One region of the Paenibacillus durus genome, then DNA from elsewhere that is predicted to be linked to it. Evidence: riboswitches for the same ligand, from Rfam matches in the RefSeq annotation. Region 1 holds a riboswitch; each other region holds the start of a gene.
What was found. Region 1 has a riboswitch for cyclic di-GMP ahead of PDUR_RS03315 (transglutaminase-like domain-containing protein). Riboswitches for the same ligand answer to the same signal wherever they lie in the genome.

Region 1 (10,839 bases):
CGCCTTGAACTGTCCGCCCGTCTCCCGCAGCACCTTCAGCTTCATCCGGTCCGGCAGAATCGGCAAATCCTCGAGCGCCCATGTCGCAAATTTATGATCATAATCCTCAGGCTCCGCCAGACCCACCAGATGGCCGAGCGCCCAGGTTACAATATACCCCGGTCCTTCCATATAGCTCTTCTGCTTCTCACGGCAGCCCATCACCCGCGCAATCTCGCGCGCTACTGACGGCTTCTCCGCTAATATCAATGCTTTCATTGGATGCTCCTTTCCGTCTTGAACCATTATAACAAAGAAAAACAGTGTAGGTTCCAGGAACTTCAGAACATAACGACAGCATGTTAAATTCCTTACTGCTCAGACAAGCTGATTCTGTAATAGATGACGACTTGAACATCCATTTCTTCCTCCCAGCGCAAAATTCAGCTGGAAACCCCTGCAGGTTTGCAGGCAAATGTTCAGCTAGGGAGCATTTGCCTTAGCGAGGATGTTCAATCTTGCATTCAAGTCCCGGTAATAGAATGTTCCACGCTGGCTCGTCCATTCGGATATTCGTGCTTTCGAGTAAAAACAAAAAACCACTGCTTAGTTTCAGCAGTGGTTCATGTGCTTGGCAGCGTCCTACTCTCCCAGGACCCTTCGGTCCAAGTACCATCGGCGCTGGAGGGCTTAACGGTCGTGTTCGGGATGGGTACGCGTGGAACCCCTCCGCCATCGCCACCAAACGGGCATTTGTGAAACAAATGCTGCCGCGAAACATTCGGTCCTTCACCTTCCGGTGCGGATGAATGTTGCAGCGTTCTTCAGGCTTGATCGCCTGAAAACTGGATTCGAAACGAAACATTGCGTCTTCCCCATTCCGGGGTCCCCGCAAAGTACTCGGATTCAGCTTCGTCAGCCTCATCTTCACTTTGTGGGGTGAATTTGGATAAGCCCTCGACCGATTAGTATTGGTCAGCTCCACACGTTGCCGTGCTTCCACCTCCAACCTATCTACCTCGTCGTCTTCAAGGGGTCTTACATACTGGGAAATCTCATCTTGAGGGGGGCTTCACGCTTAGATGCTTTCAGCGCTTATCCCGTCCGTACGTAGCTACCCAGCCATGCTCCTGGCGGAACAACTGGTGCACCAGCGGTACGTCCATCCCGGTCCTCTCGTACTAAGGACAGCTCCTCTCAAATTTCCTGCGCCCACGACAGATAGGGACCGAACTGTCTCACGACGTTCTGAACCCAGCTCGCGTACCGCTTTAATGGGCGAACAGCCCAACCCTTGGGACCTACTTCAGCCCCAGGATGCGATGAGCCGACATCGAGGTGCCAAACCTCCCCGTCGATGTGGACTCTTGGGGGAGATAAGCCTGTTATCCCCAGGGTAGCTTTTATCCGTTGAGCGATGGCCCTTCCATGCGGTACCACCGGATCACTAAGCCCGACTTTCGTCCCTGCTCGACTTGTAGGTCTCGCAGTCAAGCTCCCTTCTGCCTTTGCACTCTTCGAATGATTTCCAACCATTCTGAGGGAACCTTGGGACGCCTCCGTTACTCTTTAGGAGGCGACCGCCCCAGTCAAACTGCCCGCCTGACACGGTCCCCGTACCCGATGAGGGTACCAGGTTAGAACCTAGATACGATCAGGGTGGTATCCCAACGTCGCCTCCACCGAAGCTGGCGCTCCGGCTTCTAAGGCTCCCACCTATCCTGTACAGATCGTACCCAAGTTCAATATCAAGCTGCAGTAAAGCTCCATGGGGTCTTTCCGTCTTGTCGCGGGTAACCTGCATCTTCACAGGTATTAAAATTTCACCGGATCTCTCGTTGAGACAGCGCCCAAGTCGTTACGCCATTCGTGCGGGTCAGAATTTACCTGACAAGGAATTTCGCTACCTTAGGACCGTTATAGTTACGGCCGCCGTTTACTGGGGCTTCGGTTCACAGCTTCGGATTACTCCTAACCGCTCCCCTTAACCTTCCAGCACCGGGCAGGCGTCAGCCCGTATACTTCGCCTTGCGGCTTCGCACAGACCTGTGTTTTTGCTAAACAGTCGCTTGGGCCTTTTCACTGCGGCCCCCTCGGGCTATTCACCCTACCGAGGCACCCCTTCTCCCGAAGTTACGGGGTCATTTTGCCGAGTTCCTTAACGAGAGTTCTTCCGCGCGCCTTAGAATTCTCTTCTCGCCTACCTGTGTCGGTTTGCGGTACGGGCACCTTCTCCTGGCTAGAGGCTTTTCTTGGCAGTGTGAGATCATGACCTTCGCTACTACAATTTTCGCTCCCCATCACAGCCCAGCCTTACGGTGTACGGATTTGCCTATACACCAGCCTCACTGCTTGGACGGACATCCATCAGTCCGCGTCACTACCCTCCTGCGTCCCCCCATTGCTCATAACGGATTATGGTGGTACAGGAATATCAACCTGTTGTCCTTCGACTACGCCTGTCGGCCTCGCCTTAGGTCCCGACTTACCCTGAGCGGACGAGCCTTCCTCAGGAAACCTTGGGCTTTCGGCGGATCAGATTCTCACTGATCTTTTCGTTACTCATACCGGCATTCTCACTTGTGTACGCTCCAGCTGTCCTTACAGTCAACCTTCAATGTATACACAACGCTCCCCTACCCCTGATGCAAGCATCAAGCCATAGCTTCGGTGGTGTGTTTAGCCCCGTTACATTTTCGGCGCAGAGTCACTCGACCAGTGAGCTATTACGCACTCTTTCAATGGTGGCTGCTTCTAAGCCAACATCCTGGTTGTCTGTGCAACTCCACATCCTTTCCCACTTAACACACACTTGGGGACCTTAGCTGATGGTCTGGGCTGTTTCCCTTTTGACAATGGATCTTAGCACTCACTGTCTGACTCCCGGCGACAAGTAGATGGCATTCGGAGTTTGACTGAGCTTGGTAACCCTTGCGGGCCCCGCACCCAATCAGTGCTCTACCTCCATTACTCTCATTCACCGAGGCTAGCCCTAAAGCTATTTCGGGGAGAACCAGCTATCTCCGAGTTCGATTGGAATTTCTCCGCTACCCCCACCTCATCCCCGAACTTTTCAACGTTCGTGGGTTCGGGCCTCCAGTGCGTGTTACCGCACCTTCACCCTGGACAGGGGTAGATCACACGGTTTCGGGTCTACGCCCACGTACTAAGTCGCCCTATTCAGACTCGCTTTCGCTGCGGCTCCGGCTCCTCGCCTTAACCTTGCACGTTAAACGTAACTCGCCGGTTCATTCTACAAAAGGCACGCCATCACCCAGATAACGGGCTCTGACTTCTTGTAAGCACACGGTTTCAGGACCTGTTTCACTCCCCTTCCGGGGTGCTTTTCACCTTTCCCTCACGGTACTGTTTCACTATCGGTCGCCAGGGAGTATTTAGCCTTGGCAGATGGTCCTGCCGGATTCATACGGGGTTTCACGTGCCCCGCACTACTCGGGATCCGTCTCGGAGGGAACGACTTTTCAGCTACAGGGCTTTTACCTCTTCTAGCGGGCCTTTCCAGACCTCTTCGCTTAAACCGTTCCTTTGTAACTCCATGTGAGACGTCCCACAACCCCGAAGAGCAAGCTCTTCGGTTTAGGCTGTTCCGCGTTCGCTCGCCGCTACTGACGGAATCACTCTTGTTTTCTCTTCCTCAGGGTACTTAGATGTTTCAGTTCCCCTGGTCTGCCTCTAGCTCTCCTATGAATTCAGAGAGAAGTGACTGTGCATTACCACAGCCGGGTTTCCCCATTCGGACACCCCCGGATCAAAGCTTGCTTACAGCTCCCCGAGGCCTTTTCGTTGTTCGCCACGTCCTTCATCGGCTCCTGGCGCCTAGGCATCCTCCGTGTGCTCTTACTAGCTTAACCAACGCTCCAATTTCCGCCTGATCGCTCCGTCTTGTTTGAAAGGCCGCTTCCGGATGTCTCCGTTCGCTTTCGCCTTTCAAGCCAAAAGTCGCTCTCATTCGAAAATCTTCGCTCTCAGCTAATAACTATTTCAACTTGTTTGGACACAAGTTCAGCTAAAAGATGTTCTAAAACGCAATTTTCGTTTCGGTATCCAGTTTTCAAGGATCAAGATTTGAGAGCTTGAACTCTCAAAACTGAGCAACGAGTGAGCGTTGCCGGAAGTCAAACTTCCGCATTTGAATGTTTCCGCTACGGGAAACGATTCTCCATAGAAAGGAGGTGATCCAGCCGCACCTTCCGATACGGCTACCTTGTTACGACTTCACCCCAATCATCTACCCCACCTTCGGCGGCTGGCTCCTTGCGGTTACCCCACCGACTTCGGGTGTTGTAAACTCTCGTGGTGTGACGGGCGGTGTGTACAAGACCCGGGAACGTATTCACCGCGGCATGCTGATCCGCGATTACTAGCAATTCCGACTTCATGCAGGCGAGTTGCAGCCTGCAATCCGAACTGAGACCGGCTTTCTAAGATTGGCTCCGCCTCGCGGCTTCGCTTCCCGTTGTACCGGCCATTGTAGTACGTGTGTAGCCCAGGTCATAAGGGGCATGATGATTTGACGTCATCCCCACCTTCCTCCGGTTTGTCACCGGCAGTCACTCTAGAGTGCCCAGCTTGACCTGCTGGCAACTAAAGTCAAGGGTTGCGCTCGTTGCGGGACTTAACCCAACATCTCACGACACGAGCTGACGACAACCATGCACCACCTGTCTCCTCTGTCCCGAAGGCCGCCTCTATCTCTAGAGGATTCAGAGGGATGTCAAGACCTGGTAAGGTTCTTCGCGTTGCTTCGAATTAAACCACATACTCCACTGCTTGTGCGGGTCCCCGTCAATTCCTTTGAGTTTCAGTCTTGCGACCGTACTCCCCAGGCGGAGTGCTTACTGTGTTAACTTCGGCACCAAGGGTATCGAAACCCCTAACACCTAGCACTCATCGTTTACGGCGTGGACTACCAGGGTATCTAATCCTGTTTGCTCCCCACGCTTTCGCGCCTCAGCGTCAGTTACAGCCCAGAAAGTCGCCTTCGCCACTGGTGTTCCTCCACATCTCTACGCATTTCACCGCTACACGTGGAATTCCACTTTCCTCTTCTGCACTCAAGCTGCCCAGTTTCCAGTGCGACCACAGGTTGAGCCCATGGTTTAAACACCAGACTTAAACAGCCGCCTGCGCGCGCTTTACGCCCAATAATTCCGGACAACGCTTGCCCCCTACGTATTACCGCGGCTGCTGGCACGTAGTTAGCCGGGGCTTTCTTCTCAGGTACCGTCACTCTTGTAGCAGTTACTCTACAAGACGTTCTTCCCTGGCAACAGAGCTTTACGATCCGAAAACCTTCATCACTCACGCGGCGTTGCTCCGTCAGGCTTTCGCCCATTGCGGAAGATTCCCTACTGCTGCCTCCCGTAGGAGTCTGGGCCGTGTCTCAGTCCCAGTGTGGCCGTTCACCCTCTCAGGTCGGCTACGCATCGTCGCCTTGGTGAGCCGTTACCCCACCAACTAGCTAATGCGCCGCAGGCCCATCCCTTGGTGACAGATTGCTCCGCCTTTCAGCCTCTTAGCAGGAGCTAAGAGGAATTATCCGGTATTAGCTACCGTTTCCGGTAGTTATCCCAGTCCAAGGGGCAGATTGCCTACGTGTTACTCACCCGTCCGCCGCTAAGTCTTTTGAAGAGCAAGCTCTCCAAAAGACTCCGCTCGACTTGCATGTATTAGGCACGCCGCCAGCGTTCGTCCTGAGCCAGGATCAAACTCTCCAATAAAGTATTGAAAGAGCGATTAGCTCAATTTGAAACATCTGACGAGAATTTGCATTCTCAAGGATGGCATTTCAAAAGCGTGAAACACGCTGTGAAATTCATCTTATTTTTGGAACTCGCTAAAAGCGAATTCCCACTCACTCGTTGTTCAGTTTTCAAAGATCAAACTTCTTTGCCGCCGCTCAACTTTGCCTCAGCAGCAACTTTTATAATATATCATACACTCTACAGAAACGCAAGCTTTTTTTGAAAGTTTATTTTATCTTGTCGATAAAAGCTTGTGTCCCCCGAGGACGACTTACCTATAATACCTCTTCTTTGGGAATATGGCAACCCCTAAATACAAAAAAACAATCCACTTATTATTTAAGCGGATTGTACATTTCATTCATGAAGCTTTCAGTTGCTTAATAATATTTCACACCGGTATATTTGCTGGCGTTTTTAATCAGGGAGACCGATTTATTACTCTTACCCAAGCCGGCGTCTACCGTCGTGTCAATAGTCACCCACTGCCCATCAATGAGGACTTCATTCCATGCATGGTATTGAGATACATAGCTGCTTTCACCCATCACTAGCTTAGCGGGAACGTTCACACTGCGGAGCATAGCGGCAAAGAGGGAAGCATAGTCGTAGCAAATTCCTTTTTTGCTGGTAAGCGTTCTGTCGATGTCCGGCACATAGTCGGTGGATACGTTGGCTGCCAATGCGTAGTCGTATTTTACATTGGAGACGATATAGTTATAGATGGCGGTTACTTTTTCTTTGTCGGTGTTGGCATTCTGGGTGAGTTGTTTCGCTTTTTGGATCGCTTTGTCGGACGGACTCCATTTAACATTCTGCACAGAGCTCAGATATACGGCGTTAGGGTCGCTTACCGAAAGGTCGATAGAATCGGAATATATGATTTTATACTTGTTGCCGCTGGTATTCTCAAGGATGGAAACTTTATAGGAGCCGCTGCCTAGCTGCAGCGGGAAGGACTCGTTGGGCTCTGATGCGAAGAGGTTGTAAGTATAACTGCTGCCGTTCTTCGTAATCATCAGTTTCGTGCGCTTGCCCTGAGGAGCGTTATATTGAATGCCAACAACGCCTTGGCTTAAATTCGAAGTGTCGAGCCATTCGGAACTGCCGCTCGCGGCGGCTGCCGGGATAACTGGAACGGAGGTGGCTAATGTAAATAATATGAGAAGTATGAAATAAAACTTCTTCATAGATAAAACTCCTTTCGGTAGCTGGCTGCCATCCTCCCGGGAAGGCCCTTTAGCTTTGCGTCCCTACCTTTCGATAGGTTTGCCATTATCGTACAAGTTCCATCTCTTTTGAATATATGGTATAAATGCCATTATTTTTTAAAAATGAATAAATAAAAAAGCCTCTTCATTCGGTAGCTGGCTGCCATCCTTGCGGGAAGGCCCTCTAGCTTTGCGTCCCTATCTTTCGATAGGTTTGCCGTTATCGTGGTTAGCTTTTCTAATATCAGATTACCATATTTATATAAATTATCAATAGGAAACTAGGAAAATATACCTGGTCAATTGCCTATTTTCCCATATTTCCGCGACAGTCACGGGAGCTTTGCGTGTACAATTAACCGATGTGTCGGATTAATCAGCGGATCGCATGTGATGAGCGTAAGGATGCGGTCTTTGTTATTGCCTTCCAGCACGGACACGTCAGTAGGCTCGACAATCGAGATATCGTAGACCGTATAGTTATAGACCTTCCCTTTGGTCTTAACAGAAATCGTATCGCCAATCTCCACCTCATTCAGGCGGTTGAACAGTCTTCCCTTGGTATGGGCGCGGTGAGCGGCGATAGCCGCATTTCCAATTTCTCCAAGCGGAGCGGTCTCGGTCAAATGCACGGCCGCATGCCGCATATTGGCTTTGGTGGCTCCTTCAAGCACGGGAAGCTTAACGTTGATTTTATCGATCTCAATCAGCGCGATCGCCTTCTCGTCTACGTCTGAACCGCCTTTATCCGCCGCGAGCTGCGACTGCTCGTCCAAGGCCGATTCTTCGGCAAGCAGCTGTGTCACTTTGGCGTATTTGAGCCGCAGATCGGGATCGGCCGAATTCTGAGCCGTCTCCGCACTTTGTTCAAAGCTCTGCTCCGCTTCCTTCAGCAGCTTCTGCTGCTGCCAATCTTCAAACCATTCGCTGGCCTTCGGATAAAGGATAAGCAGAACGCCGGCGATAATTATGATATAAGAAAGCTTGCGCAATATCTTCACCCTCTATCGTCGCTCCGCATCTGCTCCTGAGATCGCCTCACCGGAGACAGGCAGAGACTGCTTCGGCTTCACAAACACCCATTTTCTGCTGCCAAAAAAATTGATGATGACCGTAACAAACGTAACCAATACCTTCGACGACAGTTCCTGCAATCTCAGACGGCCGATTAGAACGCTCATGAGCAGCAGGGATATGCACAGCACAAACAGATTCAATGCTATAAACCTCAGAAGCTGCCTATGATCAAATCCTTCTTCCTTGCTCCGCTGCCGGTCCTTGAACGTTATTTTACTGTTCAAAATAAAGCTGTTGGCCGTTCCTGCGGCATAGGAGATGACCTGGGCGACGACATAGAACAGCCCGAGCGAGTTCAGCAGCGCGAACACGGCCATATCTACCAGCGTATTCAGCAGGCCGACAATATTAAATTTAACGAACTGAAGGAAATCGCCTCGCACATTTTTGTTATTCATGGGGTACACCCTTCCGTGGTTGTCCGGCTTCCTCCCGAAAAAGCTCGGCTTCCTCTTCCTTCAGGTTTCTGCAGCCTACCGCTTCGCGGACAATGTATAGCGGCCGGTCCTTCGATTCATCGTATATCCGGCCGATATATTCGCCGATTACTCCGAGGATCATAAGCACAATTCCGTTAAACAGCAGGTTCACGCCGACGATGGAAGCCCAGCCGGGTACCGTACGGGACGTAAACCACTTCTGCATCAGCACGAAGAACAAGAAGACAAAGCTGGAAAACGAAAGCAAAAACCCAAGGTAAGACGCAATTTTGAGCGGTTTGTGCGAAAAGGACGTGATGCCGTCGAGCGCAAACCGGATCATTTTTTTGAGCGGATATTTGGTCTCCCCGGCAAAGCGCTCCTCGCGGACATATTCCACCATCGTCTGGCGGAAGCCGACCCAACTGACAAGCCCTCTGACATAGCGGTTCTTCTCCTTCAGTTCGCGCAAAACGTCGCACACCTTGCGGTCGATCAGGCGGAAGTCACCTGTATCGGTGGGAATATCCACGCTCGTCAACCTGCTCAGCAGACGGTAAAACAGCTTGGCGGTGATTTTTTTGAAAAATGTTTCACCGTGGCGCTTCATCCGTTTGGCATACACCACTTCATATCCCTGCTTCCACTTGGCAATCAGCTCAAGTATGACTTCGGGCGGGTCCTGTAGATCTGCGTCGATAACGACGACCGCTTCCCCCCGGGCATAATCCATGCCTGCGGTAATCGCGATTTGGTGGCCGAAATTCCGCGAGAAGTCAATCAGCTTCACATGACCGTCCTGGTCTGCAATCTCCCGGATCATATCGGCTGAGCGGTCCCGGCTTCCATCGTTCACGAAGATCAGCTCGTACGCGTCTCCGCTGCGGTCCATGACTTCTTTTAGACGCTCGTAAGTATGGGAAATCACTTCTTCTTCATTATACATCGGGACGATCACGCTGTATCTGGCTTTCATTTCTTTTCCTCCTAAATTATAGACGGCCGTAACTCTAAAAGACCCAAGTCGGGAACCAGCGCAGGAAGCCTGTCACGTAATCCCCGCTAACCTGCATGCCCGACAAGACGGGATAGAACATGATAAATAGCAGCGCCGCCGCAGCGACGTACACATAACGGATGACTCTCGACCGGGATTCGGGGAACACGCTGTCCGACAGCTTCAGCATATAGACCAGCGCCAGAATCATGAACGGAACCATGGCGAAATAATGGTAAAGGAACGTCTCGCGCGGAACGAGCATCCAGGGAATGTATTGGGAAAAATAGCCGATCCAAATGACGTATTGCGGCTTTTCCCGGCGTTTCAGCGTCAGCCACAGGACAGCTAGGATGGCAAAAACCCCTGTCCACCAGATCAGCGGGTTGCCCATCGTTACAATGCTGCTGGTCTGGCCTGCCGGCAATCCTTCTCCCCCGCTGAAGAACCATACCGGACGCTTCATAAAGGGCCATTGCCACCACTGGGATGAGAACGGATGGGTAGCCACAAGCTGGCTGTGGTAATCGTACATATTCTTCTGCGCTTCGAGCAATCCTTTAATCGTATAGCCTTCCGGTGTGACGGACAGCACGGGAATAAACGATAAGCTGTAAATCGCAGCCGGAATAACAATAAAGAAGATAATGCAGGAGGCCAGAGTGATAACGGCTCTGCTCCAGAATGTTCCTGCGGCCTCTTGGCAAGCGGCTGACAGTTCCGGGTCGGCACGCTTGCCGAGGGCAAGCACTCGCCGGGCCGCCAGGTGCTGCCGGTACCGGTCAAAGAGCGATATACCGAGCATAACGGCGAGCCCCGCCCCTCCATACAGCACAATCCATTTGGAGGCAACTCCGATGCCAAAGAACAGGCCCGACCAGAACAGCGGCCAAAGCGTCTTGCGCAGCGGAAGGCGGTAGAAATTCATTGCCGCGTAACGCTGCATGAAGTAGAACATCAGCATGATGAAGAAGACGCCGTACACATCAATAGTAGAAATCCGGGTCTGCGTAAAATGCATGAAATCCAGCGCGAACAGCCCCGCCGCAAGCGCGGCATAGCGAGTCCGCCCAAACAGCCGCAGCGCCATCACATACATAACAGGCAGCATGGCGATGCCAAATACCGTGCCGACGATCCGCCAGCCGAAAGGATCAACGCCGAGCAACGCCATTCCGACGGAAATCAGCAGCTTCCCGAGCGGCGGATGCGTATTCTCGTACGGAACGATGCCATGGGCGTATTCATACGCGGTGCGTGCATGATAGATTTCATCAAAATAGGTGCTGTTCATATAGCCCGAATTGGCTGGAATAAGCTGCTGCTCGTCGAACAGGTTAGCCGGATCTCCTTTTTTGGGAGTTCCTCCCGTATCGGGCGACACTTCGGCA
Region 2 (10,839 bases), 870 kb from region 1:
AATACATCGGATATTCTATACAGCTACGCACAATGCATCTATGAAGAGCGGCAGTATTATAAGGCAATAGGATTGCCTGCACCGCTTGCAGATATGGCGCGTCCACTGGTTTACTATTACGGGTTCAGTCACCTAATGCGGGGGAAGAAGCAAGGCCAATATGATCGGGCTAGAGAGTACATCGATAAATATGCGGAGCTTGGCTGGATGGAGGATTTAGGGGAGGAAGGAATGCAGATTGTTGAGGAGTTCAAATTCCTGGCGAAGGCAAATTTATTTGCACTGGATATTCTATCGGGGAAGACGGAACGGCTGGCGGAATATGTATGTTTTTTGCAGGACAATCCGGAGGAGCTACTACCGGGGCTGGGTGCGGTATTGCAGGCTGCACTGCAGCATGGTCTGAATGTAGATAATCTTTTAGATACTTTTGCGGAGCGGACTGCTGACTTTGGGGAGTACGAAGATGTAGGCAATGTCTCACATTATTATAACTATTGTTACAACTTGACATTATACCATAAGCGGTTTGGCCAAATGACGGACGCGCTGGAATACGTTATGCACTCGTTGGGCTTGGCACACCAGTCAGGCAATGACAGGAATTTCAAGGGATGCATGGCCCTGTTCGAATCGTTACGGGATGGGGCGACGGAGGAGCAAATTCAGCAGTATAAGGAACACCTGAAGGGATGCCTAAAGGAGGTCTACGAGTAGTTGGTCTAGAGCATGTCTTCAAATTATAAAAACGTCCCAAAACATAATTTAATTGAGGCGCACTTAAGGCCCGATCAGCTTGTTAGATGGCTAATGCGGGCCTTTTTGATGTTGGTTTGAAAGGGTAACTGACACTCCAAAACTCTGACAGTTTTGTGACCGGATAGGCTGGATTTTGTCGGTTATGAAGCTTTTAGATTCTATTTATCAATGTCAGGAGGCCAAGCAGTAGGGTGATACCGATCAAATCAGTTGCTGGAACCAGCCCTGTTTATTCACATAACCAGGTTGCAGGGCTAACCCGTGGAAACAGGCGCTGTATAAGGCATTTAAGCAGGCGAACCAAGCTGGAATCACTGTTAAAAGAGGTTCGGATGCGCCTATTAAGGCTGCACTCCCTCCTTAACTCCCATGATTTTTATACTATAACTAAGCAATTTATCATATTAACATACTTCTATAGTGGAGCTTAATGGGTAAAAAGGTCTAATTGATTTTTTGCATGAAGTGGGATTTTTATACCAATTGACAATCTTAGACAAAAAAACCTATGATTAATCCAGTATATGGATACGAGCAATATGAATGGAAGGAAACAAGTCCTAGGACATCATAGGATAATGTCATCAATCTGACTTAGGGAATCGGTTCCGCCATACCAAGAGTTGCATCGTTCTAAACCAACTGGAGGCATGGAGTATGAAAAAATTTAGGATTCTGAGTATCGTTTTTACCCTTTGGCTGTCCGTTCTCCACGGTACGGCTTCGGCGGCGAACGACTATACTTGGATGCAGGGTGGACAGCAGGTTAGGCTAGAGGAGATGGCTACCCTTGACTTGGACCCTTCTATGGTATTCCTGAATAAGGAAGATACCATGCAAATCGCGAAGGATAATAATGACACCCCAAGCGGGGATGAGCTGGGCAGCATTTACCCTGCGGACGAAAACCAGATGTGGGAGGTTGTCTTCCTCTACGAGGAAACCGGACATATCAAGGATGACGAAAAAGAAGAGATCAATGCTGACGACATACTAGAGAGCTACAAAAAAGGGACCGAGGAAGCCAACAAGGACCGCCCCGAAGGAACGCGCATTTACGTAACCGGTTGGGACGTAGAACCGTTCTATGATGAAGCTACTCATAACTTGACCTGGTCGATGCTGGCGGAGGACGATAATAAGGAACAAATCCTGAATTATAACGTCAGGCTCTTGACCCGCACAGGAACGATTTCGGCAATACTCATCTCCGATCCGAAGCATCTGAACGAGGATAAGAAGATCCTGACGGAGAAGGTTCTGCCGAAGCTTACTATTAATGCAGGGAAGAGGTATGAGGACTTTAATGCCGCTACCGATAAGGTGTCGGAGCTTGGGTTGACCGGCCTTATATTGGGCGGAGCTGGCTTGGTCGTGGCGAAGAAGGCTGGACTCATTGCTATACTACTGCTTGTAGCGAAGAAATTCGGAATCGTTATCCTTCTTGTATTGGGAGCGGCCGGGAAGTTTTTCAGCAAGCTGTTCCGCAGAAAGAAACCAGCAACGGAGGAGACCGAGCCAACCCCGGACAATCCGGAAGAGAACGTATCATAAGTTAGAACGTGAAACGGAGCCGTACCAATGTGGGGCTCCGTTATTTTTTTGTCTAAGAGAACCCCCAGTTCGACTGGGGGTTCAGGAAAGCATATAGCTATAATAGTCATCTCTTGAACTCGAGGATAAGATGAGAGCCGGTCTGCCAACCGCTCAAACGAATCACAAGGAGGACAAGAGACGGACAACAGTAGTCTAGCACGCACGAATGGAACTGCAAATATCATGTCGTATTTGCACCTAAGTAGGGTTTGCTGAACAACATATCGGTTTTGGTTAACACCCGGTAAGTGGCCTATAGAAAACCCAGCCGAAAAAATGGACAAAAAGAGCCCGTAACCGGCGCTCCAAATTCATGACCATGAATGAAAGGGCGATTACTGTCAGGCTTCTTGCCGCGCCTTTCGCTCGAATCAAGCCTAACCCGTAGCGGCGTTTGCCTTCTCCAAACTTGCCTTCGATCGCATTGCGTTCCGCTGCATCTTGCCGTTCTTGCTTACGGTGTGTCGCCTGGTTTTCTGCTGAAGGCCTGCCCAGTTTGGGGCCGCTGAGACGAATGCCCACCCCTTTACAGTAGGCAAGGTTCTCTCGATTCCGGTAGATCTTGTCTGCCAGGATCACCGCCGGATACGCGCCAAAACGCTCTTTGTACGATTTCACCGCATCTTGCAGGGTGCCCGATTCGTTAAAGTTGTCCCATTGCATCGTTTCGATCCAGGCGTATCCGTTGGACAGACTGGCTGCTATCTTGGCTCCAAACTCGACGGACGCTCCGGCTTTTCCCCGGACAATCGGTCGGACATGCGGCTGTTCGATGCTTACGATTCGATGCTCCACCCGGTGCACTCCGCCATTCATCATTTCTTGTTGCTGCCGGTGCAGTTCGCGAATGACTAGCAAACGGCGATAGGTCATTTTGCTCAAAGTACTCAGCGAGGTTTGCTGGCTCAGGTTTTCAATGATTCGCAGATCCCGACCCACATAGCCGAGCTGCTTCTTGACCGCTTTGCGGATCGTTTTACCTTTGGGCTGGCGTTGTTTAGATACAAGCAGGTACGCTTTACGGGCTTGTCTGCGGTACGTGCGCGGCTTCTCCGCCAGACCGATCAGCGGCTGATGCAATGCGTCAATGATACCTTCCAGGATTTCACGAGCATGATTCAATAGCCCCAGATCTGTCGGATACTTGATGTCGGCAGGCGCACAGGTTGCATCCAGCATCAACGTGCCGCGATGGGTTTGTGCGTCGGGATTGGGAAGAAGACGAAAGAGGGACTTGGCCTTGCCCTTTTGTTGAGACTTTTCCGGCGTGGTATCCACTTCCAGAATCGTTAGGGTGTCGTCCATTTTCATGACCATTTGTCCACCCCCCGGGTGATCATCGTCGTCATCACGTGTTTGTTCCTTGGCTTTAGCCGCTGCTTTTGCTGCTTCCTGCTCGGCCTTCAGCCCTTCTTTTATGATCCAGTCATTGATCTCGTGAAGGATGTCGGGACCCAACCGGTCGCGAAAGTGAGTCATCAAGGAATGATGGAAGGGCTCTTTGTCCACGTAACCGCCAAAACCCAGAAAATACTGCAAATAGGGGTTTTCCATGATCTGCAAAGTGGTTTCCCGGTCGGTTAAGCCTAGACGTTCCTTGATCAACAGGGAGCCCAAAGCCAAACGTACCGAATACGCCTTTTGCCCTTCGTCGGGTGCGCCGAACACCTTTACATATTTTTCTTCCGCTTGCTCCCAGGGAACGAGTTTGGCCAGCTTCACCCACCGATTGTTGGGGTTCAGTTTGCCGCCAAAGGGCAGGTAAAAATCTTTGAGAAGATCGTCGGTCGATTCTATCCGTTCAAACATGATAATTCACTCCATCTGCAAGGGTTTTTTGCATTTTTCGAGTATTTCCTTGCAGATGATTTCGACAAAAACGGCTTCTATTCCTTGTGGGAGTAAGAGTTTTTGTTTATTCAGCAAGCCCTAAGTACCGCAGGCAAGTCATCTATGGGAAAATAGCAGATTAGACCGATCATGGTTCTTACGACCTATTCACATTACAGGAATAGATACCTATTATAAAAATAGAACTTCAGTCACAACCCAGTGAAAAAGGCAAATCATGAGAAATCATGAGACGCAAAGCCAAGGGCCTGAACCACATCCATGTGGAAGGCAGCCGGTTGCCACAAGGAATCATAGCTTTTACTATGAGCCTTGTCTGAGGTTCATTTTTTTTGTCTATTATCCTTATATCAAAGAAAGGTAGGAACACATGAGAAAACGTAAATCCTCCAAAAGACTTTCTTTCCTGGTTTCGATGATGCTTATGGTCCAGGTCTTGTTTCCCGCTCTAAATGTGTTTGCGGCTGAGACAAACAATAACGTGCTGCCTCCAAGCAATCTTTCCTATCAGCTCCTGACACCAACCGATGTCAAGCTGACATGGAGCTCCGTGTTTGGGGCTACTGGTTATAAGGTGTATGAGATTACGGATGGCCAACTGATCGAGCGGGGGACAATGACAACGACCTCCTTTACCATTAACGGTCTTCCGGAAGGTTCATATACTTATGTGGTTTCAACCTTAAGTCCGGACGGAGAGTCAGGGCCCTGCGCGCCAATCACGGTGAATATCACCTATCCCGACATGACGGCGCCAACCTTGACTTACACGATTCAAAACGGCAACGATATTGTCCTGAGCTGGACCACTTCTGCGTATGCCCAAAGTTACAATCTTTATCAAGTTCAAGCTGATGGACAAAGAACCTTGATAAAATCCCAGGCAACACATACATATACAGTCGTCAATGCTCCAATGGGAACAGCTACGTACGCGGTTAGTGCGGCGAATTCCGCCTTTGGTGAATCTCCTCTATCCGCACCTGTCGACGTTAATGTCGTCCTTCCAGTCATGGCCGCTCCAGGCAACTTCACGTTTAGCCTGGCGAACGTCAACGACATCAACCTGAAATGGAATGCAGTCAGTTACGCCACGAACTATAAAATCTATCAAATCCAAGCTGACGGTCAAAAAGTATTAAAAAGCACGGTAACCGGTACAACCGTCTCCTTTACCAATCAAGAGGCTGGAGAATATGTATATGAGGTATATTCCTACAGCAGTCGTTTTGGCGAATCGGCGGAAGGAAGCCGTTTAACGGTAACTGTCGGGGATGTCACTATGACGGCACCCGGCAATCTAACTTATAAACTGCAAAACGTCAACGACGTGGTTTTAACATGGAGTACCGTTTCAAATGCTACAGGCTATAAAATCTATCAGCTCATCGACGGGCAGCTCGTACTGAAAAGCACGGTAACCGGAACAGCTGTCACCTATACGAACCAACCGGCCGGGGATTACCACTATGAGGTACATTCCTATAGTGACCGTTTCGGGGAATCGGCGGAAGGCAGCCAGGTTTCAGTTACTCTGAGCTCCGTAACCATGGAGCCGCCTGCCGCTGTTAACTATACGCTCAAAAACGTTAATGATGTGGTCCTGACCTGGGAGACTTCGGCAAACGCCAGCAGTTACAAAGTCTATCAAATTATTGACGGACAAAAAGTATTGAAAAGCACGGTAACCGGCACTACTGTCACTTACACTAATCAGCCGCAAGGGAATTATACGTATGAAGTTCATTCCTTCTCTACCCGTTTCGGGGAATCAGCGGAAGGAAGTCAGGTTTCAGTTACTCTGAGCTCCGTAACAATGGAGCCGCCGGCCGCTGTTAACTATACGCTCAAAAACGTTAATGATGTGGTCCTGACCTGGGAGACTTCGGCAAACGCCAGCAGTTACAAAGTCTATCAAATTATTAACGGACAAAAAGTATTGAAAAGCACGGTAACCGGCACTACTGTCACTTACACCAATCAGCCGCAAGGGAATTATACGTATGAAGTTCATTCCTTCTCTACCCGGTTCGGGGAATCGGCGGAAGGAACCCAGGTTTCCTTTACGCTCATTTTTCCGACCATGGAGCCGCCGGCCAATCTGATCCAAACGATTAAAAATGCGACCGATTTTTCTTTGACTTGGGCTGCATCCGACTATGCGACAAGCTATAAGGTTTACCAGATCGTGGATGGTCAAAAAGTGCTTAAAAGTACGGTAAGCGGCTTAACCGTTACGTATACCGGCATGCCGCCGGGTGATTACACGTATGAAGTTCATTCGGTTTCAACCCGTTTTGGCGAGTCGTCGGAAGGCAGCCGGATTACGGTAACGCTGAGTGGTCAAACGCTGCAAGCTCCGACAAACCCGACCTACACCATAACGAACGGTAATGATATCACTTTAAAATGGACGGCGGCGAATTACGCAACGAGCTATAGAATCTATCAAATCATTGATGGACAAAAGGTTCTGAAAAGTACGGCAACCGGCAGTTCCGTGATTTATAGAGACCAGCCGGAAGGCACCTTGGTTTATGAGATCAACTCTGTTTCCACGATCTTTGGCGAGTCACCGGAAGCAGCTGAAGTCACGATTTCGCTGATTTATCCTACATTGGCCGCCCCGGGTAATCTGGCATATAAAATCCAGAATGGAAACGACGTCGTGTTAACTTGGGGAGCTGTAACCTACGCGAACTCTTATAAAGTCTATGAGCTTGTCGACGGACAGAAAGTTCTAAAGAATACGGTAACAAGTCTGACTGCAACACAGACGAAGGTACAGGAAGGTGATCACACCTATATCGTAAAAGCCGTAAGCAGCCGTTTCGGAGAATCACCCGAAGGAGGTCAGGTGACCTTAACGATCCTTCCTTCAATTATGCAGGCACCGGGTAATTTTACGAAAAGTATTGTGAACGGAAATGACATTTCCTTGAAATGGAATACCGCTACCTACGCAACGGCTTATAATCTTTACAAGGTTGTTGACGGACAGGAAGTGTTGGTGAGATCGCAGACCGGAACAGCTGTCACACTCACGAACCAGCCGGAGGGCGAGTACAACTTTGTGGTACGCTCCTACAGTGACCGCTTCGGAGAATCGGCAGAAGGCAGCGAGCTTAGCTTCACGTTGGTCTGGCCGGTCATGCAAGCGCCGAGCGGCTTTAAGCAAAGTATTACGAACGGAAATGACATTACCTTGAGATGGGATGCCACTACCTATGCTTCGGGCTATAAGTTGTATCAAGTGATTGACGGACAAGAAGTTCTGAAAAAAACTCAAACCGGAACGGCCGTTACGTTTACGAACCAGCCAGAGGGCGATTACGCTTATGTTGTTCGCTCCTACAGCGATCGTTTCGGAGAATCGGCAGAAGGCGGCGAGCTCCAGTTCACGTTGACCTGGCCAGTGGTTCAGCCTCCAGTCCTGGCAGGGGCCGTATTTAATGCCAACAATATTACGCTTTCTTGGCAGTCGGTCACTTGGGCAAACGAATATCATGTTTACGATGTGACTGGCGGTGACCGGCAGTTAATCTATAAGGGAACGGCTTTAAGCTACAAAGTGTATAACCTTTCAGAGGAATCGCATTCGTATGAAGTGACTGCGTACAGCACTCGGTTTGGAGAGTCTGCTCCTTCGAATCGAGTATCCAAGACGATTGTTTTCCCGGTCATGCAGCCTCCGGTTGCCTCCATTAATTTGTTAAGCGACACGAGTGCCCGGATTTCCTGGAATTTCGTCACCTACGCGAACGGCTATAACATATATGAACTCATTGACGGCAAACCGGTTTTGCTGACGCAAAACCTAAACAACTTGTCTTTCACGGTTTCGGATTTGTCCTATAAGGATCATGAATACTATGTGACATCGTACAGCAACTCGTTTGGTGAATCGGAACCGTCAAACACCGTTATCGCCAAGCTTATTATCGATACGGAAGCACCGGTGACGAAAGCAGAAGCACCCGCCGGTTGGACGAACCTGAGCCAGATTATCTCCTTATCGGCAACAGATAACGAAACGGGAGTCGCGAACACGTTCTATTCTCTGAACGATGGCGAGTATACGGCGGGAGCTTCTGTAACGGTGGACAAAGAAGGTGTAAATAAAGTTTCCTTCTACTCAGTGGATAAAGTAGGCAATACGGAAGCACCGCAGACGATTTACGTTAAGATTGATCAAACCTTGCCAAACACCAAGGTAAGTGACATCCCGGAATGGATTAAGCAAACGGATGTACTGACATTGACTGCAACAGACAATCTCAGCGGGATAGCCAAAACGTTCTACTCGATCAACGGATCCGATTATAACGAAGGCAATTCGATTACGGTAGACAACGAAGGTATTAACAAAATCAGTTACTACTCGGTTGACCAAGCGGGTAATAAGGAAGCGGCACACACAGTCGAAGTGAAGCTCGACAAGACAGCACCCGTGACCACTGCTGACGCTCCTGCAGCCTGGACGAAAGGAGATGTGACCGTCCAATTAACCGCAGCGGATACTCTTAGCGGCGTAGCCAAAACGTTCTATTCGATCGACGGCTCGGCATATGTCAAGGGAAGCACGTTCACGGTCAGTGATGAAGGGATCCACAAGGTTGCTTTCTATTCGACCGATATGGCCGGCAACATCGAGGCTGCGAATAAGGTCGAGGTGAAAATCGATAGAACTGCGCCGGTCGTCACGATGGATCTTAGCAAAGAGGCTGAGGCCGGAGCGACGCTACAGTTGAACTACTCGGCAACCGATGCTCTTTCAGGTGTAGTATCCGAGAAGATGACGGTTTCCAGTCCGGATGGAGCGGCGGAACAGGTCGTAACGAATGGCAGCGAAATTGTATTCGACAAACCGGGAGTTTACACTGTTACGGTTACCGTTACAGATGGTGTAGGGCTGAGCACGACATTGCAAAAACAGTTTACGGTTTACCTTCCAGCTTCCATAACGGTGACTCCTAATATTATCAAGGGCAATAAAGGCGTGTTTACTGTTCGTGTAGACTTGCCGAATGGATACAACAGTCAGGGATTCGATCTGAATACCGCTACCGTAAATGGTGTGAAGGCCCTTAACAGTAATAATGGCTATTACCAGCAGGCAAAGCTCGGCCAATTCAAATTCGAACGTTCCGATTTTGATTGGACGGGTTCAGAGGTTACTTTGCACTTTAGAGGATATGTCAACGGTATACTGGTGATCGGTGAAAAGGTAGTTAAAATCCAGAAATAAAAGGTATTGGAAAAAATCCCTTCGATGGTTCGAAGGGATTTTTATTGAAATTCAGAATTCCTCGCTGAGGAACAAGAAATTTCGCCCAGTAAAGATTGTTACCCCTTCCGCTATCACCCATGAGTCTTCCGTAACCCAAGATTGCTGATCAATAGGTTATCCCGAAGCTTATCCGGGAAACGGCCCAGGGCTACGATCATGCGTGCGCCTTTGCCCACAGCGTAACGGGTACGGGGTTTGGGTGACGTTAGGGCGTGAATGATGGCGTTCACGACCACTTCGGTAGGGGATAAAGGCTGCTTGGCGATAACCGATTCGAACTGTGTCAGTGCCTCTCGGTACAAGGCAAGTCGGTCGGACGTAACCTCCTTTAGTGACCGGGCGGAAGAGTCGTGGGCTTTTTCGTGAATAGCGGTTTCGATAGCGCCCGGCTCAATCATGGCTACGTGAATGTTCCAAGGCTTTAATTCAACCCGGAGCGCGTCGGTAATAGCTTCCATCGCGTGCTTGGAGGCGGACAGTGCGCCGAAGAAGGGCAGTGAGGTTTTTCCCGTAACGGCTCCGATGTTGATGACTCTCCCGCCATTTTTCCGCAGCAGGGGAAGGAATGCCTGGGTTACCGCAATTTGTCCAAAAACGTTGAGTTCAAACTGCTGCTTGATTTGTTCCATAGTGAGCAGTTCCAAAGGGCCCTGCACCATGCAGCCTGCATTATTGATCAGTCCGGCCAGCCCATCGTTTCCGACAGTCTTCGCCACTTCCTCGAAAGCGAATTGTACGGATGCTTGATCTGTGATGTCGATTTGGACTGGGATCACCGCAGATGAAGTTGACGCCCGAAGCTGCTCGCCCCGCTTTGTATCGCGCACTCCCGCGAAGACGCGAACTCCCATTTGAGCCAACTGCTTGACGCATGCGGAGCCAATTCCTCCAGTCGCTCCTGTAATAAAAACCGACATTGTTCCCTTAACATTACCTTGTGCCAACATGACCACGCTCCAATAATGAATTTATAAGTTGCAAAATGTTACGTTGAACGATCGGGCGCGGTTATCATTGCGCGATCAAATTTTCGGTGTATGCCCATAGCTTGCGGCGGAAATCGCTGTTGTAGGCTTGAATGTCTGCCTGGGCCGGCTGCTTCTTGTCGAAGTATTGCCCGGTCACTTGATCAAGCTCGGCTGCACAAGCCAGATGGAAGAGTACATCCGCTCCCGATTTGGGGCTACCGAACCCGAAGGGAATGCTCTCGCGTACCATTTTTGTATTGAGCAGAGACCCCGGGTGCACGCAATTTACAGTAATGCGGTCCGCCTTGAGCTGCTGGGCCAGCTCGAAAGTATACATGATTAAGGCGAGCTTACTCTGCTTATAGGCTTCGAATG
Region 3 (10,839 bases), 2.4 Mb from region 1:
CGCGGATGCCGATTTCTTTAGCCTGGCGGATCAGCCGAACCGACTGTTCGGTGCTGACATGGCACACATGGTAATGCACGCCAGTCGCTTCTGCCAACAAAATATCCCGTCCGACATGGATCGCTTCCGACTCGTTCGGAATGCCTTTAAGTCCATGCTTGCGGGCAAAGCTTCCTTCGGCTACCGGAGCCCCAACCACCAGGGAATTATCCTCGCAGTGTGCGATTACGGGCATATCCATGGAAGCCGCGATACTCATCGCATCCTTCATCATTTGAGCCGTCTGCACGCCTACACCGTCATCCGTAAAGCCGATCGCTCCGGCTTCCTTGAGAGCGGCAAAATCCGTAAGCTCTTGTCCCTGCTGTCCTTTCGTAATCGCGGCATAGGGCAGCACTTTAACCAGTCCGGCTTCGAGAGCCTTGTCCTTTACAAATTGTACGATTTCCGGGCTGTCCGTAACCGGCTTGGTGTTCGGCATGCAGGCAATCGTCGTATATCCGCCTTTGGCCGCCGAGCGGCTGCCGGTTTCAATCGTTTCCTTATGTTCAAAACCCGGTTCGCGCAAATGCACATGCATGTCGATGAACCCCGGAACAAGCAGCTTGCCGGCGGCATCAATCGTCTCGGAGCCTTCCGCGGCACTTTCACTTTCGTTCAGGATAGCGGAGATGACGCCATTCTCAATCTTGATATGCTTGCGCTCCAAACCGCCGTCCGTATTCAAAACACTGGCATTTTTGATGATCACGTTCATGCTGTCTCCTTTTGCCCTCGCAGATCCATCCGGGCTCTTATGTTATTATATAATAAAAATTCATTCTTGTGTATATTTATTAACCCGACCCTTTTCGGCCTTATCGGATTGCTCTCTCGATAACAGCCATTCGTACCGGAACACCATTGGACATTTGAGGAAAAATGAGCGATTTGGCGCTTTCCACCACCGCATCGTCAATCTCGACGTTCCGGTTGACCGGTGCCGGATGCATAATGACCGTATTCGGACTTAATCTCGAGGCGCGCTCTTCCGTCAAGCCGAACTGCCGCCGGTATTCCTCAGCCGACTGCAGCATCCCGCTCGCGTGACGTTCAAGCTGAACACGGAGCATCATGACCACATCCGCTTTCAGCGCTTCATCTATCGTGACGTAAGGCGCATGCTCCATAAGTTCAGGGGCTTTCATATTCTCGGGCGCGCAGAATTGCACCTTGGCCCCCATCTTGGTCAGCCCCCACAGATTGGAGCGGGCCACCCGACTGTGCATGATATCGCCGACGATCGATACGGTCAAGCCTTTGATTTCACCGAATGTCTTAATCATGGTGTACATGTCCAGCAGCGCCTGCGTCGGATGCTCATTATTGCCGTCGCCGGCATTAATCAGCGGAATCGATACCTTCTCCGACAGCTGGGCCAACACACCGGTCGGCTTCAGCCGTACGACGCCCGCGTCGATGCCCATGGACTCCAGGGTGCGAACGGTATCGTAAATCGACTCGCCTTTTTCTACGCTGGAAGCTGCGGCAGTGAAGTTCAGCACCTGGGCGCCAAGACGTTTCTCCGCCATTTCAAATGAGAACCGGGTTCTCGTGCTGTTCTCAAAAAACATGTTCGAGACGAACCGGGAAGCAAGCACCGGGCTTACCTTTTCAGTCTGCTTATCCCAATATGCCGCTCTATCCAATATTGCAGCAATTTCCGTTTGAGCCAGCCCTTTCAGTCCAAGCAGACTGCGTTCTTTCATTATGGTAGCTGTCGTCATTTATTTTGCCTCCCAGTTCGATAGTATGTGCACTTCGTCCATTCCGTCGACTTCCTTCAGCGCTACTTCAATCGATTCATGCCTTGAGGTCGGTACGTTCTTTCCTACATAGTCCGGGCGGATGGGCACTTCCCGATGACCCCGGTCTGCCAGTACAGCGAGTTGAATCATTCTCGGCCGTCCGCAGTCCATGAGCGCGTCCATCGCCGCGCGAATCGTGCGTCCGGTGTAGAGAACATCGTCGAAAAGGATGATTTTTTTGTCGCGAGTGCCGGAATCGCCGCTGGGAATGATCAGCGTCCCTTTTTCGTTACAATCTCCGTCGCTGGCATTATTATTCTTCCCGGGTTCCAAGTCGTCGCGGTAAGGGGTGACATCCAGCTCGCCGTATGCAACATCCACACCTTCGATTTCCTTAATCCGCTCCGCGATCCGGCGTGCCAGATATACACCTCGGGTGCGGATGCCGATCAGCATGCAATCTTCGATGCCTTTGTTCTTCTCTAGGATCTCATGGGCAATGCGCGAAAGCGCCCGGCGAATCGCCGTCTCGTCCATAATGACGTTTTTTTCGATAATCATGCAATCATGCCCTCCAGGTCGGGCGCCCTGTTCCCGCATCTTGGCTAACATAACAAAAAACTCCTTGCCTGAAGCAGGCAAGGAGTGAAATCCGCAGATTGAAGAAGAATGACGGGCGCGCAGCAAAAGAACTCCGTGCAGACAGACGGATTCCCTACAAAAAGCCGCGAACCTCGATTCACGTTACCTTGCCAGCCTCACGGGACTGAATTAAAGGCGCTATTCATTTATCATTTGGATTATGACAGAATGGACAGCCCGTGTCAACTATATCCAAGAAAAAAAGCCCCCGCACCATAACCGGCACGAGAGCTGCTGCTTTCAAGTAAATTAAAATTCAAATTCGACGTCGCTCAGGCGGCGTTTGATTTCCGAAATAACGCGCAGTTCTTCCTCTTCACCTTTAGCGACAAAAGTGACGGAGAATCGCACGAACGCGCCCGCATCATCCCAAGGCACGGTGGAGATCAGCTTCTCGCGAATCAGATATTGGGAGAAATCCTCGCCGGACTCAAAGCGGCGTCCGCCCTTGACGCCCTTCGGCGCTTCCACATAGAGGAAGAAAGAGCCCTTCGGTTTCGTCGCCTTGAAGCCAAGGCTGTTCAGCGCATCAACCAGCAGGTTGTGACGGCGGGAATATTTGGCCGCGATCGCTTCCGTGATTTCCGGATGGGCAAGGCCGTAGGCCGCCGCTTTCTGAATCGCGATAAACTGACCGGAATCGTTATTGTCCTTAACGTCGCCGAACGCCTTGACGATCAGCGGATTGCCGGCTACAAACCCGATTCTCCAACCGGTCATGTTGTAAGACTTCGAAAGAGAATGCAGCTCAACGCCAACGTCCTTGGCGCCGCGAACGGACAGGAAGCTCAGCGGCTTCAGGCCGTCATATGTCAGTGCCGCATATGGGGCGTCGTGAATGACGACAACATTGTATTTCTTCGCCCAAGCCACTACTTCGGCAAAAAAATGCGGAGTCGCGCTTGCACCCGTCGGGTTGTTCGGATAGTTCAGGTAGAGAAGCTTCGCCTTGTATGCGATGTCTTCCGGAATGGAGCTCAGGTCGGGAAGGAAGTTGTTCTCCTTCTTAAGCTCGACATTGTAGACTTGTCCGCCCAAATATTTCGTATGGGTGCCCAGCACCGGATAGCCCGGAATGGTCATGATCGTAATATCGCCCGGGTTGATAAAAGCGGAAGGCAGCATCGCAAGCGCCGGTTTCGAGCCAATGGAGTGCAGCACCTCGGTTACAGGGTCAATGCCGTTGACGTTAAATACCTCTTTCAGGTACTTAGCAGCAGCTTCTTTAAATTCGGCAATGCCGTTATCGGCATAACCGCGGTTCTCTTCCTTGGCGGCTTCTTCGGCCAGCTTGGCGACGATGCCCGCATCCGCCATCTCATCCGGTTCGCCGACGCCCATATCGATCAGTTCAATATCGGGGAAGTCTTGTTTGGCCGAAGCCTTGGCGCGTTTAATCTTCTCAAACTTATAAATATTGGTGTCCTTGCCATAGTTCGATCCGCCGATGCGATCTGCGAAATTGTTCTGAATATACGTATTCTGATAGTGTTCAACGCTCATAAAAGTGATCTCACTCCTGCTTCTGGAATATAAGACAGTGAACAGGCGCTCAGCCTATCCATTCTATACTGTTAAATATGACGTAACAGCGGCTTCAAAACAATGGACAAATCGTAAGTTGATTTGTACTTATCTGCTCCGCAGGCGGGCGAGGAGTTCTTCCATATCCTCAGGCAGCGGTGCCGAAAACTCCAGATATTCCTCCGTGGAAGGATGGACGAATCCGAGTATAGCCGCGTGCAATGCTTGTCCGCCCTCCATAAAGATCCCTTTACTCCGGCCGTATACGGGATCGCCGACGAGCGGGTGCCCGATAAATTTCATGTGTACCCGAATCTGATGCGTCCGGCCGGTTTCCAATTGAAGCTGCAGCAGCGTACAATCGCCGAACCGCTCCAGCACGGTAAAATGGGTTACCGCCGTCTTGCTGTTCTTCTCCGTTACCGTATACAGCTTCCGGTCATGCGGGTCTCTGCCGATTGGAGCGTCCACCGTTCCCTGATCATGAGCCACGTTGCCTTGGACGACCGCCAAATAGCGGCGGGTCACGCTGTGCGCTTTGAGCTGGGCGGCAAGCGAATTGTGGCTGGCGTCGTTCTTGGCGGCCATAATGAGGCCCGATGTGTCCTTATCAATCCGGTGCACGATGCCGGGGCGAATCTCGCCGTTAATTCCTGACAGGTCCTTGCAGTGGTACATCAAGGCGTTGACCAGTGTGCCGGAGGGATGACCCGCCGCAGGATGCACGACCATGCCGCGCGGCTTGTTAACGACGATCACGTCGGCGTCCTCATAAGCAATATTCAGCGGAATATCCTCCGGCGTCAGCTCCGAGGTCTCCGGCTCCGGAACCGTCACGGTGATTGAATCCCCCGTAGAAAGCTTGTAGTTCGCTTTTACCGTCCTGCCGTTTACCGTAACATGTCCCGCCTCGATCCACTGCTGCACCTGAGAGCGGGAGATTTCCTCTTCCCAAGCTTCGGTTAAATATTTATCAATACGTTCTCGGGCGTATTCCTCCTGAACGGTCCAGACGACGATATCATTCTCCATGGCTTCGCCTTCTGCCCCTTCATTACGGGCGTCCTTACTCAATGCTGTTCATTCCTTTCCTCTACCTCGCTTGTTTCCTTCACTTCAATCACTTCGGTTGGGCCGCCCCTCATATCCATGATGGAATCGAGTATGATGAGCGCTACGCCGACGACAATACAGGAATCCGCCACGTTAAAGATCGGAAACGTATAGCTGCCGAAATTAAACCGCAGAAAATCGACAACTTCGCCTGTAATCGCCCGGTCGAGAAAGTTGCCGACTGCGCCGCCAAGCACGAGTGACAGCGCCAAGGGCAGCAATCGCCGCGTCCTTTTTACTTTGTTCAAATACCAGACGATTCCAATCAGGACGACAACCGTCACCAGTATGAGAAACCAGCGCTGGTCCTGCAGAATGCTGAAAGCGGCGCCGCGGTTTCGATGCGATGTGATAACAAAAAAGTTCCCGATTACCGGAATTTGTTCGTCGATTTCAAGGCGCGTGGAGATCAGATATTTCGTTCCCTGGTCAAGCAAAAATACGATTAGCGCGATCAGATAGTACACCACTTCAGCTTGTCACTCCGTTCTTATTTTTCCCACCCGAAAGCGGTCCAAAACGTGTATAAAAGACTTGTATATTGTAGCACAGGCGTTAAGAACCCGTCCATTGGAGCGCACCCCGAGCCTTGCTTATCAAAAGCACAATTTTCCAGCGGTAAAAAACCGGCCAATCGGCCAACCTAACAAGGAAAACGGCATATGGAAAGGAGCCGAGGCTAATGAATCACCTGTCTTCGGAACAGCTTGCCCACCTGCGCGGCCTTCTTATCCGCCAGCGGGACGATATCCGGCACAGGCTTAAGGAGAATGAAGATCACGGTCTTGAAGATTCCATGCGGGATATGTCGGGCGAATTGACCGAAATCGACAACCATCCCGGCGATGTCGCAACCGACCTGTATCATCGTTCTATGGATATATCGCTTCAAGAGCTTGAAGAACTGGAACTTAAGGATATAGACGATGCGCTTGAGGCGATGGACAAAGGCACATACGGCATTTGCGCAGCGAGCGGACAGCCGATTCCGTATGAGCGCCTGGCCGCCCTTCCTGCTACGCGCTATTCCAAGGAATACAGCCCCCGCCAGGAAAAGCCGCATACACGCCCGGTTGAAGAGGAATTTCTTACTCCTCCATTCGGGCGGAGCAGTCTCGACGAGCATGAGTATAACGGATTTGACGGCGAGGACGCCTGGCAGATCGTCGAGAGCTTCGGCACCTCCAACACGCCGGCTATGGCGGAGGGAAATAATATCGATTCTTACAATGATATGGAAATCGAAGCCGATGACCCGGATGGCTTCGTCGAGCCCTGGGAAAATTTCATCGCCACGGACATAACGGGCAATCATGTTACCGTCGTGAAGGGACATCAGTACCAGAGTTACATGGACAGCGGAGAAGGCGATTACCTGCTTGATCCTTACGCTAACGAGAAGGAGTAGCCGCAAGGGCTGCTTCTTTTCTTTGCAATGAGTCTTTATGCTCAATAATCAATCATTTCGTCAAATTTCGAGCCTGTTTATATAAATATATTGACAAAACAAGGGCTAGGAATATATTGTAAGGGAAAATTGTTCTTTTTTATTAACCTTAATATGGGCAAAATTCTCCGAAAGGGAATGACGCAAAGCCATGGATCTACAGTCTCAGTTCTTCCCTTGAGACCATGACAGCCAGGTTGCTGAAGAACCGGGACGACTGCATATCAAGCGTCCTAAATGGTGATTTGTCAACCGACCTGTACTCTGTTTTGAGTACAGGTCTTCTGTCATTTGTTATTCTGATCTACCGGTTTTACTTCGAAGGATCGATAACATGACAAACAATATTTAATTTGTGAGGTGGATCTTTTGAAGACAGTCGCAGATTATATGGCGGAAGCACTACGCAATCTCGGAGTAACGCATTCTTTTGGCATTATCGGTAAATCTATTTGTCCCATAGTTCTTAAGATGGTGGATTATGGTATTGAGTTTATTCCCGGGAGACATGAATCCAGCTCTGGATTCGAAGCTTCCGGCTATGCCTTAAAGACCGGAAATCTAGGCGTCGCTTTCGGTACTTCCGGTCCGGGGGGGACGAACCTCCTCACAGCGGCGGCACATGCCAAAGCCAATAACCTCCCTGTGCTGTTTATTACGGGGCATCAATCCATTCAGGAGCTCGGAATTCCCCAATGCCAGGATTCCTCTTCGTATCTAGCAGATTTGGCGGACATGTTCAGACCCGCTACGCTCTTCAGCAAACTAATCGAACGCGGCGACCATTTCAGCACGATTTTTAACCATGCCATTTCCATTGCGCTGAGCGGCAAGCGCGGACCTGTTCATCTGTGCATTCCGTTTGATGTCCAGACAGAACCGCTTAAAGAATGCCGAATTGTTATCCCCGAACGCGAAACCCTTGTCAGTTACGCTAATTTTGACCGGGTTACGGATGCCATTAATCATTCCAGCAGACCTCTGATCATAGCCGGCAAAGGCGTCAACCGCTCCGGCACGCATACGGAATTGGTCCAATTGGCAGAGACTTTTAATATTCCTGTCGTTACTACTCCCGGCGGCAAAGGCGCTATTGCCTGGGATCATCCGCTGTACCATGGTCCGGTCGGTGTTGGCGGATGCAAGCATGGCGACGATTTATTGAACCGCAGTGATTTGTTTATCGTGCTTGGGTCGCGGCTTAGTGACATGACCATTTGTAACCTTAAGGCGGATAATCATCCAAAGACCTTAATTCAGTTTGATGTAGACCCTACCTTTGTGGGAAAAATACTAACCTCCCAGACGATTGCTGTCGGCGGAGATTTGCGCGATAACTTGTCGCTGTATCTCAAGAATGTTGATACTGCCGCTATTAAAAAACGTGAAACGGAGACGGCCGTTCATTATGCGGAAGAACTGCCCGATCTGCCCAAGCTTTCGCTGGCGTCGGTAATGAACACGATGAGCGATCTGATCCCTTATAACAATACCGTATTTGTTGATGACGGCAGCCATGGCTTCAATGCCGTGAAGTGGTACAACGTGAAGAAGCCGGGCAGTTTTGTCTTCGACGCCTACTTTGCCTGCATGGGCAACGCAATCGGCATGGCAATCGGAGCAAAGGTTGCTTCCCCTGAGGAAACGATATTTTGCATTACCGGCGACGGCTGCTTCATGATGCTCGGCACAGAAATTAATACTGCCGTTTGCAAGAATATCCCGGTCATTTTTATCGTTGTGAATAATATGCAGCTGGATATGGCGTTAAAAGGAATGGAAAAAACTACAGGCAGAATCGACGGAACTCTATTTGAAGTTCCTATGGATGCCGTAAAATTTGCCGAATCGCTGGGAGCTGCCGGCTACAAATGCGAGACCAAAGAACAATTTGCTGCTGCTATCAGCGAAGCTGTGGCTTTAAACCGCGTTGCCGTCATCGAGCTATTGACTGACCGTGACGAAGTGCCTCCTACCGCACACCGCACACTAAATCTTAATTAATAGTTTCACAGACAACACAAGCATATGCTTCCGAAGCAAGCTTTGACGAAAAGTAACCCGGGAAGCATAAGCCAGCAAAACTTTTAGGAGGCATCTCAATGAAAGACAACGTAAACAGCGGTTTCAAGCATTTCTCTAATCTTTCCGGCGACTATGGGGCCAAGGCGATGGCTCCGATCAAAGAGCATTTTCCCGAATTGGCTGAATTTATTATGGGCAACGCTTATGGCGACATTTTTCAGCGGACCACTATTGGTGCTGATTGGAAAGAGATTGCCGTTATTTCCTCTCTAATTACGATGGGCCAATTCGAGCAGCTTGGCGTTCATTATGTGATGGCGCTCCGTGTAGGCATGACCGTTGATCAAATCAAGGGTATTTTACTGCATCTGGTGCCATGTGTTGGCGCTCCGAGAATTATTTCCGCTTTTAATGTACTTCTCTCGACACTGGAAGAAATCCAATAACTACTTTTGCGACATAATAATACATGATTCGACTTTTTATTGCATTTTTGAGAAATTCATGTATATAATGAAGTAAAAATATCCCAAGACTAAGGCTATATTGTCGAATATTGGCGTTAGCAGTTAGTTTTTAAGGATATGCTAAACTCATCAAATTCCGGGAGAGATGTACACATGGGAAAATTTATTTTGAAGACAGACGCTACTAAAAAGGTAATTGATATTGAATTAGAAGGAACTTTTACAGAAGAAGACGGCCTTAAATCGATTCAAGCCTATAAAGAAAAGATCATTGGTATTACTCCTGCAGACTATCAGCTGAAGATTGATTGCAGAAAGCTGAATGTAACCGCGCCTGAAGTTGTGCCGCTTCTTGAAGGCTGCTTCATCATGTTCAAGGGCGACGGATTTGAAAAAGTAAATCTTACTCTTGAGAATAATCCTGTCCTCAAAATGCAGCTCTCTCGTCTGGGACGCAAAGCAGGACTGGAAAACCTGGAAATTATTTCAGTCTAGTTATATCAATGGAGTGAATGCTCACACAACTTAGTGCTTAGCGGATGCATTCGATGCGAGTTTTGTTCGAAGCTGGACGATGGAGTGATCGCTCACAAAACTTTTAGGAGGATACATATGGCTGGGATTCGTATTAAGGACATTGATATCTATCATCCAAGCAAAAAGATTGGCAACGACTTTTTCATAAAGCATTTTGACGAAAAGGGGATTGATATCCGTGGACTTCTGGCCGCTCTGGGCCGTGAAAACCGCTACAGCATCGATAATACGGAAGAGAATTCCCTGACGATGGCCTTCGAAGCGGCGAGCAATGTTCTGGAGAAGACCGGTCTTACTGGTGCCGATATCGACCTTATCGCTTATGCGAGCCAAACTCCTGAGTATATCTTTCCTACGAACTCATTGATGATCCACCGGCTAATCAACGGGGCATCCCATACGATCTGCATTGACAGCAATGCGAACTGCGCGGGAATGACAGCTTCGGTTGAACAGGTTAGCCGGCAAATGATGGCCAATCCAAGAATCCGCCGCGCTCTGGTCATCGGCTCCGACCATGTTGCACCGCATGCCGACAAGAATGATCCCGTGTATTATGCCAACTTCGGTGATGCCGCAGCCGCAGTCATTTTGGAGCGTGATGAGAATTCCGTAGGTTTCATAGATTCCATCTACCAGACAGACACTTGTGTCTACGGCAACTCGATGTTTCCAGCGGAAGGCTTAGCCAACGTGGGCCGTACCGGCGTGGGTGCCGGAGAGTTCAATGTTAAATTCATTCCTTTTGACGATTCAATCTGCGTTGACGCCGCCTCTGAGTCTATCAACACCTTGCTTGGTGAAAATGAGATCGCCCCTGAATCGATTAAAGTGGCTTGCTTCTCTCAACTGTCACTTCCCAACATTCGCGCGGTTTCCGAGAAAACTGGGATCGGCAGCGACGCAGCCGTCTACATCGGCGATGAATTTGGTTATACCTCGACGAGCAGCCCTTTCATCGCTCTGCACAGAGCTGTATCCACGGGAAAAATCGAACGCGGGGACAAGCTTCTGTTCTGGACGGTTGGCGCCGGCTGGCAAAATGTAGCTTTTGTAATGGAGTATTAAGAGGCGCGAAGCTTATACAGTCTTATATTTCAAGAAAAACGGCTCACACGCAGATGTTCTGCATGCGGGCCGTTTTTTGCCTTGAACTAATACGTATTGAGTTCGAGCTGATGTTGGACGATGCGGACGATATCGGCGATGTAATCCCCGATAATCGGCAGATTAAGAGCCCCCAGCACCTGAAGCACGTAAATAATGGTTGCCGCAAAAAAAGTAAACCCAATGGCGA

Region 2: it holds a riboswitch for cyclic di-GMP, as region 1 does, so the genes downstream of both, PDUR_RS26140 (fibronectin type III domain-containing protein) here and PDUR_RS03315 (transglutaminase-like domain-containing protein) in region 1, are expected to answer to the same signal.
Region 3: it holds a riboswitch for cyclic di-GMP, as region 1 does, so the genes downstream of both, PDUR_RS18905 (thiamine pyrophosphate-binding protein) here and PDUR_RS03315 (transglutaminase-like domain-containing protein) in region 1, are expected to answer to the same signal.

The regions. Positions count from the first base shown of each region.
Region 1 covers NZ_CP009288.1:719,046-729,884, reverse strand. The annotation lists partial or broken gene PDUR_RS03335 (DNA topoisomerase 3) at 1-258, opposite strand, end outside; rRNA gene rrf (5S ribosomal RNA) at 609-725, opposite strand; rRNA gene PDUR_RS03325 (23S ribosomal RNA) at 925-3,851, opposite strand; rRNA gene PDUR_RS03320 (16S ribosomal RNA) at 4,166-5,720, opposite strand; gene PDUR_RS03315 (transglutaminase-like domain-containing protein) at 6,125-6,934, opposite strand; cyclic di-GMP riboswitch class I at 6,948-7,028, opposite strand; cyclic di-GMP riboswitch class I at 7,104-7,184, opposite strand; gene PDUR_RS03310 (class D sortase) at 7,288-7,947, opposite strand; gene PDUR_RS03305 (GtrA family protein) at 7,960-8,430, opposite strand; gene PDUR_RS03300 (glycosyltransferase family 2 protein) at 8,423-9,427, opposite strand; gene PDUR_RS27730 (phospholipid carrier-dependent glycosyltransferase) at 9,462-10,839, opposite strand, start outside.
Region 2 covers NZ_CP009288.1:5,888,777-5,899,615, reverse strand. The annotation lists gene PDUR_RS26155 (DNA-binding protein) at 1-717, shown strand, start outside; gene PDUR_RS26150 (DUF2167 domain-containing protein) at 1,417-2,313, shown strand; gene PDUR_RS26145 (IS5 family transposase) at 2,590-4,164, opposite strand; cyclic di-GMP riboswitch class I at 4,406-4,492, shown strand; gene PDUR_RS26140 (fibronectin type III domain-containing protein) at 4,577-9,454, shown strand; gene PDUR_RS26135 (SDR family oxidoreductase) at 9,568-10,443, opposite strand; gene PDUR_RS26130 (SDR family oxidoreductase) at 10,508-10,839, opposite strand, start outside.
Region 3 covers NZ_CP009288.1:4,344,320-4,355,158, forward strand. The annotation lists gene PDUR_RS18870 (dihydroorotase) at 1-757, opposite strand, end outside; gene PDUR_RS18875 (aspartate carbamoyltransferase catalytic subunit) at 858-1,766, opposite strand; gene pyrR (bifunctional pyr operon transcriptional regulator/uracil phosphoribosyltransferase PyrR) at 1,767-2,348, opposite strand; gene PDUR_RS18885 (LL-diaminopimelate aminotransferase) at 2,679-3,932, opposite strand; gene PDUR_RS18890 (RluA family pseudouridine synthase) at 4,062-4,985, opposite strand; gene lspA (signal peptidase II) at 5,024-5,536, opposite strand; gene PDUR_RS18900 (TraR/DksA C4-type zinc finger protein) at 5,749-6,474, shown strand; cyclic di-GMP riboswitch class I at 6,621-6,718, shown strand; gene PDUR_RS18905 (thiamine pyrophosphate-binding protein) at 6,874-8,517, shown strand; gene PDUR_RS18910 (carboxymuconolactone decarboxylase family protein) at 8,616-8,984, shown strand; gene PDUR_RS18915 (hypothetical protein) at 9,159-9,500, shown strand; gene PDUR_RS18920 (3-oxoacyl-[acyl-carrier-protein] synthase III C-terminal domain-containing protein) at 9,618-10,610, shown strand; gene PDUR_RS18925 (DUF5665 domain-containing protein) at 10,697-10,839, opposite strand, start outside.